DNA from 4 places in the Pseudoalteromonas sp. NCIMB 1079 genome. Region 1 is predicted to be linked to each of the others. Evidence: predicted binding sites of a transcription regulator. Region 1 holds the regulator's gene; each other region holds the start of a gene.
What was found. Region 1 encodes FliA, which starts transcription of late flagellar genes. Its sites were predicted from a motif close to CTAAAGNTNNNNNNNNNNNNGCCGATA; they were not measured.

Region 1 (2,208 bases):
AACAACGAGCTGACGAGCTTGTTCTAACGTTATTTGAGGCGCAGCTGGTGCTGGCATAAGCCTCTCCCCCATCATTAGCCTAAGCGTTCAAATACTTTTTCTAATTTAGTTTTTAATGTTCCAGCCGTAAATGGCTTAACAATATAACCATTCACGCCAGCTTGCGCCGCAGCTATTATTTGTTCTTTTTTAGCTTCTCCCGTTACCATTAATACAGGGATATGTTTTAACTTCTCGTCTGCACGTATTGCTCTTAAAAGATCAATACCCTGCATTCCAGGCATATTCCAATCCGTAACTACAAAATCAAACACTTGATTTTGCAACATAGGCAAAGCTGTAGACCCATCATCAGCTTCTTGAACGTTAGTGAAACCTAAGTCACGTAACAGGTTTTTTATAATGCGTCTCATCGTTGAAAAATCATCAACTACAAGAATTTTCATGTTTTTATCCAAAACATCCCCCAGTGAGGTATTAACCTTTGTTTACTTACTACTAATTTATCCAGTCATTGATTTTAGCTTTAAGCTTAATCATCGCCTGACCATGTATCTGACTTACACGCGATTCACTTACATCGAGTATATGTCCTATTTCTTTTAAATTCATTTCATCGTTGTAGTACAAAGAAAGCACCATTGCATCACGCTCTGGTAATGACTTAATTGCACTTAGCAAAGACTCATTAAACCTATCATTTTTAACATTATTAAAAGGTTTATCTTGTGCTAAATCTTGGCCTACAGGAGTAATAACATCCTCATCTACACCAAGGTCTTCAATACCTAATATTTTACTCGTATTCGCATCATTTAAAATATGATGGTACTCATTGAGCGAAATTTCAAGTTTTTCAGCAACTTCTATGTCCGTTGGTTCGCGGTTCAGACTACTTTCGAGCTCAGTAATTGCTTCTGCAACTTGCCTGTTTTTACGGTGAACTGAACGAGGAGCCCAATCACCACGGCGCATTTCATCAAGCATAGCACCGCGAATACGAATACCTGCAAAAGTTTCAAAGCTTGCGCCTTTTGTTGCATCAAAGTTTTTCGAAGCTTCTATTAAGCCTATCATTCCTGATTGAATTAAATCATCAAGTTGAACGCTAGGTGGTAATCGAGCAATTAGATGACATGCCACTTTTTTAACAAGTGATGCATGCTTCTCAACAATCACATTTAAATTTTGTGTTGATTGATATCCCATAGCTCTATTCACCAGTGTTGTCATAATTAACCGTTTACTAGTTTCTCAATGAAAAACTCTAAATGCCCAGATGGTTGGTTGGGTATTGGCCATTTAACTGCTTTTGTTGCCAGCGTTTTAAACGCAAGAGCGGCTGGCGAATTTGGAAAGAGCTCTACTATTACTTTTTGACGACGTGTTGCTTTGCGCATATTTTCATCATAAGGAACCGTTGCTACTAGCTCCATTGATACATCTAAAAAGCGGTCGGTAACTTTAGATAGCTTTGCAAACAATTCAGTGCCTTCACGCATACTGCGCACCATATTGGCAACAATTTTAAATTTATAAACGCCGTGCTCACGACTTAATACTTTAATAAGTGCGTAAGCGTCGGTGATTGATGTCGGCTCATCGCATACAACAACCATTACATCTTGCGCTGCACGCGAGAAGCTCAGTACCATGTCTGAAATACCAGCGGCCGTATCTACAATTAAAATATCAAATTCGGTATTCAATTCGCTAAACGCACGAATTAGCCCAGCATGCTCAGATGGTGATAATTCAACCATACTTTGCGAACCCGATGTAGCGGGTACAATTTTAATTCCTGCAGGGCCTTCAACTAAAATTTCATCAAGCTCACATTCACCAGACAAGACATGTGACAAGTTACGCTCTACACGTAAACCAAGCATCACATCACAATTTGCTAAACCTAAGTCAGCATCCAGTACTAGTACTCTATTACCTTGCTGCCCTAGTGCAATAGCGGTATTTAGAGAAACGTTTGTTTTCCCCACCCCACCTTTACCACCGGTTACAGCGATAACTTTAACGCCGTTGTTATTGTTTTGACTCATTTTGCGCAGGCCGCTTGCTTGATCTAATACTGTGTTAATCATACATCCCTACTGTACTTGACGCCACTGCTTGATGCCTTGAATGTTGTGCTTTTGTTCTTTTTAAATATAATTGCTCAGCCTTTTTTACTAGTTTTTCAGCATTTGCAACACG
Region 2 (2,208 bases), 2.9 Mb from region 1:
CTTGATATGTTCAAGTACAGTAGTTCCACCAATACCTGAATCAAAGACCATTATATGCGCTGACAAACTACCGTTCCTACTTTACTTTAAGATCGGCAGTTTGCCATGAGGTTTTTATAAAAGAAAGTAGTTTAACTTTGCGTGGCTTCTAAATCAGTAAGCCTGTCGGCTGCTGAATTTAACTGATTAAGGTTTTCGAACATAGACTTTGTATAATCTACTAACTTATCTATTTGTTCCTGATCTTGATTTAACCATTGGAGAATGCCAGCTAGCTGATTTTGTAATCCAAGCTCACCCGCTTTTTCAAAAGCATTTTTAAGGTCGTCATTAAAAGGGGCTAACCCCTCTGCTACTTGTTTTTCTGGTGCTGGTTTATATTCTTCATAGCTTTTAACTGTTGCTATTGTTTTTGTTTGGCGTAAATCCATAGAAAAAGCCACCAGCTGATCGCTGTCTAAACTCAGCTCTTGCGCTTGTTCAAATGCTTCATCTAAATCACCACCAAAAAAGGTTTTACTTAGATCTTGTAAGTCTTCCATCATCGCATTAATAGCTTCTTGCTCTTGCTCGTTTAAGTCACCATTTACCGACATCGAAAATGATACCTGTCGAGATTGCGATGATGAGCTTGCAAACGACTCACTATTACTGTTTTGCTGATAGCCACTTGCCGATTGAGATTCAAATGCATCAGCAAAGCTAATACTTACCTCATCGCCTTCTGCGGTAGTGAATTTATACTCTGCATTGCTAGTCATACTGACATATTGAGCCTGGCTTATATTTACGCTGGCAGGTTGTGGGTTAAATAACGACTCTTCAAACTTATCCAGCCCATTGTAAATTCCCTCTTTGGACTTATTAATGCCCTCTTCCATGTCATCATTAAATACGCCAGTACCTTTGAGTTCATCAACAGCGTCATCAATCCCTATTTGGACTCCTTTGCGCGCATCGCCTAGCATATCTTTGAGCTTTTCGTCATCAGCGCCGTTAGCTTTTGCTTTATTTACAGCACTACTTACAAAATCGAGTACGTTTTTTACTATTTCATCAAAATCAAATAGTGGTTTATCTGCTTTTTTTTCTGCGATAGGTAATCCAAGCTGCTCAGCCATTTTATCGCCAAGCACCTTTGCAGCCAACTCTCGGCCTCGTTGTTGATAGCTATCTTGAGGAGACGTAATTGTAGGTTGCTGTATATCAGCTTTATTATTGAATTTATTGATGTTGTTGTTTGGCGTAAAGCCATAATTACCTATTTTCATGATTCGTCTCCTAAGCGTGCGTAGTTTATTATCGGCTATAACAATAAAAACTAAAGTACAATGTTCAATAAAACAGCATAAATGCTAGCCAAAACTAGACAAATACGCAGCGCTCCCTACAATAGCGCCGATAAACAGATCTTAGATAAGGTAGTAGCGTTAATGGCAGTTATTAAAATAGATACCACACAGTACCAAGCGCAGTTAAGTGAAAAAGAGCAGCGTATTAGTGCGCAGTTTCAACGTTTTGGTGTGGAGCAATTAGAAGTATTTAGCTCAGAGCCAACTAACTACCGCCAACGTGCTGAATTTAGAGTATGGCACGACGGTGACGATCTGTTTCACATTATGTTTGATCAACAAACAAAAGAAAAAATCCGTGTTGATACATTTGATCCAGCAGCGCCTCTAGTAGGTGAAATAATGCAGGTGATGATTGAGAATCTTAAGCCTTGTGAAATATTACGCCGTAAGTTATTTCAAATCGATTACCTATCAACGCTAAGCGGTGAAATTTTAGTAAGCTTGCTTTATCACAAACCACTGGATGATGAATGGTTAAGTGAAATTAAAGCACTGAAAGAAAAGCTTAGCAGTAAATACAAAATTGACTTTATAGGCCGTGCTCGCAAACAAAAAGAAGTGCTGGGTGATGACTTTGTAACTGAGCGTTTAACAGTTAATGGTCAAGAGCTTATTTATCAACAAGTAGAAAATAGCTTTACTCAGCCTAATGCAAAAGTAAATATTAATATGCTGGAGTGGGCGCAAGATTTATGTAAACCACTTAAAAATGATTTATTAGAACTGTATTGCGGTAACGGTAACTTTTCAATTGCATTAGCGGGCTGTTTTAATAAAGTATTAGCGACGGAAATATCAAAATCATCTGTTCACTCTGCTCAATACAACATTGCTAAAAACAACGTAGAAAACT
Region 3 (2,208 bases), 1.7 Mb from region 1:
AACCGTATCGCCTTCAACATCTAAAATGTCGTCGTGTACTTGAAACGCCAGCCCTATAGCATACCCAAAAATGCTTAAATTTTCTAAGGTTTGTTGATCTGCCTTTTCACTGCACAGTGCACCAAGTGTAATTGCACAATTAATTAAAGCTCCGGTTTTTAGCTTATGTATTCGCTCAAGCTCTTGTACGGTAATTACTTTATCTGTTGCTGCTATGTCAAGACCTTGTCCGCCTACCATGCCCTCAAGGCCTGATGCGTGGGCAAGCGTAGCAATCATTTTTACTTGTGTTTGCGACGAGCATGTGAATTTGTGATTCGCAATAAGCTCAAAGGCGAGTGTTTGTAGGGCATCACCGGCTAAAATTGCATTTGCCTCGTCAAATTCTATATGGCAAGTAGGGCGGCCACGGCGTAAGTCGTCATCGTCCATTGCGGGCAAATCATCATGAACTAACGAATAGCTATGGATACACTCAATTGCAGCTGCAAGTACATGTAAGTCTTGCTGGTTTGCACCGAGCATTTTACCTGTGGCATAAACTAAAAATGGACGTAATCTTTTACCGCCATTAAATAATCCATACTGGGTGGCGTTCTTGACTGTTTCTTCAGTATCGAGAGGCTGTTTAAAATGCTGTTGTAAGGTCGCTACTACATCTTTTTGAGCACGTTCGATATAATTATTTATGCTCACAGCTATTCCATATCATTATCAAAATTCGTAAGAACTGACTTTTCGCCATTCCCCATCAAAATTGATACTTTTTGTTCTGCTTGCTGTAATTTACCTGATGAAGCACTTGCTAATGCAATTCCACGCTCAAATTGCTTTAACGATTGCTCAAGCGATAAGTCACCTTGTTCCATGTCACTAACGATTGTAGATAATTCTTCTAGTGCTTGTTCGAAACTTAAGTTTTCAGGTTTTTTAGTCGCCATCTTTATTTCAGCTTACATAATAAATTTAGGGGTCAATTTTAGGGGGAATGCTAAACTAGGTCAAAGGATGATATTGGTTTTTTACCTTTATAACGTTAAATTATATTTCAAGTGTATTAATAAAGCCTTAATAGCGGTCTGTTAGTTTAATAAATCAATTGATAATTAGGTAGCCCTTATAACTTGATCTAAAATAGTGCTAAAGGCTGCTTTTTATGTTTATTTATAAAAATGGCTTAAGCAATTCAATATGTTGCCGATAAGCAGTTAATAATAAAAGTTTATGATAAGGCCATTAAGCATGAAACTTCTGGAGGAAATGTGGATTTAGCAACCATAATCGGGATCCTAGGCGCAATTGGCTTAATTGTCATGTCTATGTTTATGAGTAGTAGCGGTGAAATGGCTATGTTTGCCGATGCTCCTTCTAGTGTAATTGTATTTGGTGGTTCACTTTTCATTGTTTTATCAAATTTCACCATGTCGCAGTTTTTGGGTATAGGTAAAGTTGTTGCTAAAGCGTTTATGTTTAAAATTGAAACGCCAGAAGAACTTATTGAAAAAGCAGTAGAACTTGCTGATTCAGCTCGTAAAGGGGGCTTTTTAGCACTCGAAGAAGCTGAAATCCCAAATCCATTTATGCGCAAAGGAGTCGACATGCTTGTTGATGGCCATGACGCAGATGTTGTTCGCGCCACACTTCAAAAAGACATCTCTTTAACCACTACTCGACATGAAATGGGCGCAGGCTTATTTAAGTCATTAGCCGATATTGCACCAGCAATGGGAATGATTGGTACTCTAATTGGCTTAGTTGCAATGTTATCTAACATGGATGACCCAAAAGCAATTGGCCCGGCAATGGCGGTAGCGCTTTTAACAACTTTATATGGTGCGTTTTTAGCCAATGTTGTGGCAATTCCTATTCAGGTAAAACTTGAACTGCGTAAAGACGAAGAAGCTATGAATCAGCGTTTAATTTTAGATGCTATTTTAGGTATACAAGATGGCCAAAATCCAAAAGTAATCGAAGGTATTTTGAAAAATTACTTAGCTGAATCTAAACGCAAAGTAGATACCGAGGAGTAATTATGTCTGATCAAGAGTGCAAATGCCCACCACCAGGCCTACCAGCATGGATGGGAACGTTTGCCGATTTAATGTCACTGTTAATGTGCTTTTTTGTACTCTTGCTTGCGTTTTCAGAAATGGATGTACTTAAGTTTAAACAAATTGCGGGCTCTATGAAGTTTGCTTTTGGTGTGCA
Region 4 (2,208 bases), 730 kb from region 1:
AACGTTATGCGTACGTGTTAAGTGATCAAGGTCACGCTCAAGAGTTTCAGGATTACAGGATATATAAATTATGTTTTCGTAGTTAGCCACAAGGTCACACGTTAATTCATCCATGCCCGCGCGTGGTGGATCAACTAATATGGTTTGGCAATCATAGCTTTTTAAATCAATCCCTTCTAAACGCGAAAAAGTACGCTCGCCATTCATTGCTTGAGTAAACTCTTCACTCGACATACGAATAATATCTAAGTTTTCTACGTTGTTTTTAGCAATGTTGTATTGAGCAGAGTGAACAGATGATTTTGATATTTCCGTCGCTAATACTTTATTAAAACAGCCCGCTAATGCAATTGAAAAGTTACCGTTACCGCAATACAGTTCTAATAAATCATTTTTAAGTGGTTTACATAAATCTTGCGCCCACTCCAGCATATTAATATTTACTTTTGCATTAGGCTGAGTAAAGCTATTTTCTACTTGTTGATAAATAAGCTCTTGACCATTAACTGTTAAACGCTCAGTTACAAAGTCATCACCCAGCACTTCTTTTTGTTTGCGAGCACGGCCTATAAAGTCAATTTTGTATTTACTGCTAAGCTTTTCTTTCAGTGCTTTAATTTCACTTAACCATTCATCATCCAGTGGTTTGTGATAAAGCAAGCTTACTAAAATTTCACCGCTTAGCGTTGATAGGTAATCGATTTGAAATAACTTACGGCGTAATATTTCACAAGGCTTAAGATTCTCAATCATCACCTGCATTATTTCACCTACTAGAGGCGCTGCTGGATCAAATGTATCAACACGGATTTTTTCTTTTGTTTGTTGATCAAACATAATGTGAAACAGATCGTCACCGTCGTGCCATACTCTAAATTCAGCACGTTGGCGGTAGTTAGTTGGCTCTGAGCTAAATACTTCTAATTGCTCCACACCAAAACGTTGAAACTGCGCACTAATACGCTGCTCTTTTTCACTTAACTGCGCTTGGTACTGTGTGGTATCTATTTTAATAACTGCCATTAACGCTACTACCTTATCTAAGATCTGTTTATCGGCGCTATTGTAGGGAGCGCTGCGTATTTGTCTAGTTTTGGCTAGCATTTATGCTGTTTTATTGAACATTGTACTTTAGTTTTTATTGTTATAGCCGATAATAAACTACGCACGCTTAGGAGACGAATCATGAAAATAGGTAATTATGGCTTTACGCCAAACAACAACATCAATAAATTCAATAATAAAGCTGATATACAGCAACCTACAATTACGTCTCCTCAAGATAGCTATCAACAACGAGGCCGAGAGTTGGCTGCAAAGGTGCTTGGCGATAAAATGGCTGAGCAGCTTGGATTACCTATCGCAGAAAAAAAAGCAGATAAACCACTATTTGATTTTGATGAAATAGTAAAAAACGTACTCGATTTTGTAAGTAGTGCTGTAAATAAAGCAAAAGCTAACGGCGCTGATGACGAAAAGCTCAAAGATATGCTAGGCGATGCGCGCAAAGGAGTCCAAATAGGGATTGATGACGCTGTTGATGAACTCAAAGGTACTGGCGTATTTAATGATGACATGGAAGAGGGCATTAATAAGTCCAAAGAGGGAATTTACAATGGGCTGGATAAGTTTGAAGAGTCGTTATTTAACCCACAACCTGCCAGCGTAAATATAAGCCAGGCTCAATATGTCAGTATGACTAGCAATGCAGAGTATAAATTCACTACCGCAGAAGGCGATGAGGTAAGTATTAGCTTTGCTGATGCATTTGAATCTCAATCGGCAAGTGGCTATCAGCAAAACAGTAATAGTGAGTCGTTTGCAAGCTCATCATCGCAATCTCGACAGGTATCATTTTCGATGTCGGTAAATGGTGACTTAAACGAGCAAGAGCAAGAAGCTATTAATGCGATGATGGAAGACTTACAAGATCTAAGTAAAACCTTTTTTGGTGGTGATTTAGATGAAGCATTTGAACAAGCGCAAGAGCTGAGTTTAGACAGCGATCAGCTGGTGGCTTTTTCTATGGATTTACGCCAAACAAAAACAATAGCAACAGTTAAAAGCTATGAAGAATATAAACCAGCACCAGAAAAACAAGTAGCAGAGGGGTTAGCCCCTTTTAATGACGACCTTAAAAATGCTTTTGAAAAAGCGGGTGAGCTTGGATTACAAAATCAGCTAGCTGGCATTCTCCAATGGTTAAAT

Region 2: a site for FliA is predicted at 1,301-1,327, ahead of ABX891_RS00045 (DUF5610 domain-containing protein). Genes of this name have one in related genera too.
Region 3: a site for FliA is predicted at 1,177-1,203, ahead of pomA (flagellar motor protein PomA). Genes of this name have one in related genera too.
Region 4: a site for FliA is predicted at 1,130-1,156, ahead of ABX891_RS16795 (DUF5610 domain-containing protein). Genes of this name have one in related genera too.

Annotation. Positions count from the first base shown of each region.
Region 1 is NZ_JBEWZA010000001.1:2,906,178-2,908,385, forward strand. Features, by position in the region: gene ABX891_RS13445 (protein phosphatase CheZ) at 1-57, opposite strand, end outside; gene cheY (chemotaxis response regulator CheY) at 75-458, opposite strand; gene ABX891_RS13455 (RNA polymerase sigma factor FliA) at 499-1,209, opposite strand; gene ABX891_RS13460 (MinD/ParA family ATP-binding protein) at 1,236-2,096, opposite strand; gene flhF (flagellar biosynthesis GTPase FlhF) at 2,089-2,208, opposite strand, start outside.
Region 2 is NZ_JBEWZA010000001.1:8,019-10,226, forward strand. Features, by position in the region: gene murI (glutamate racemase) at 1-66, opposite strand, end outside; gene ABX891_RS00045 (DUF5610 domain-containing protein) at 132-1,271, opposite strand; gene trmA (tRNA (uridine(54)-C5)-methyltransferase TrmA) at 1,434-2,208, shown strand, end outside.
Region 3 is NZ_JBEWZA010000001.1:1,191,004-1,193,211, forward strand. Features, by position in the region: gene ispA ((2E,6E)-farnesyl diphosphate synthase) at 1-696, opposite strand, end outside; gene ABX891_RS05530 (exodeoxyribonuclease VII small subunit) at 699-941, opposite strand; gene pomA (flagellar motor protein PomA) at 1,263-2,030, shown strand; gene ABX891_RS05540 (flagellar motor protein MotB) at 2,033-2,208, shown strand, end outside.
Region 4 is NZ_JBEWZA010000001.1:3,631,801-3,634,008, reverse strand. Features, by position in the region: gene trmA (tRNA (uridine(54)-C5)-methyltransferase TrmA) at 1-1,023, opposite strand, end outside; gene ABX891_RS16795 (DUF5610 domain-containing protein) at 1,186-2,208, shown strand, end outside.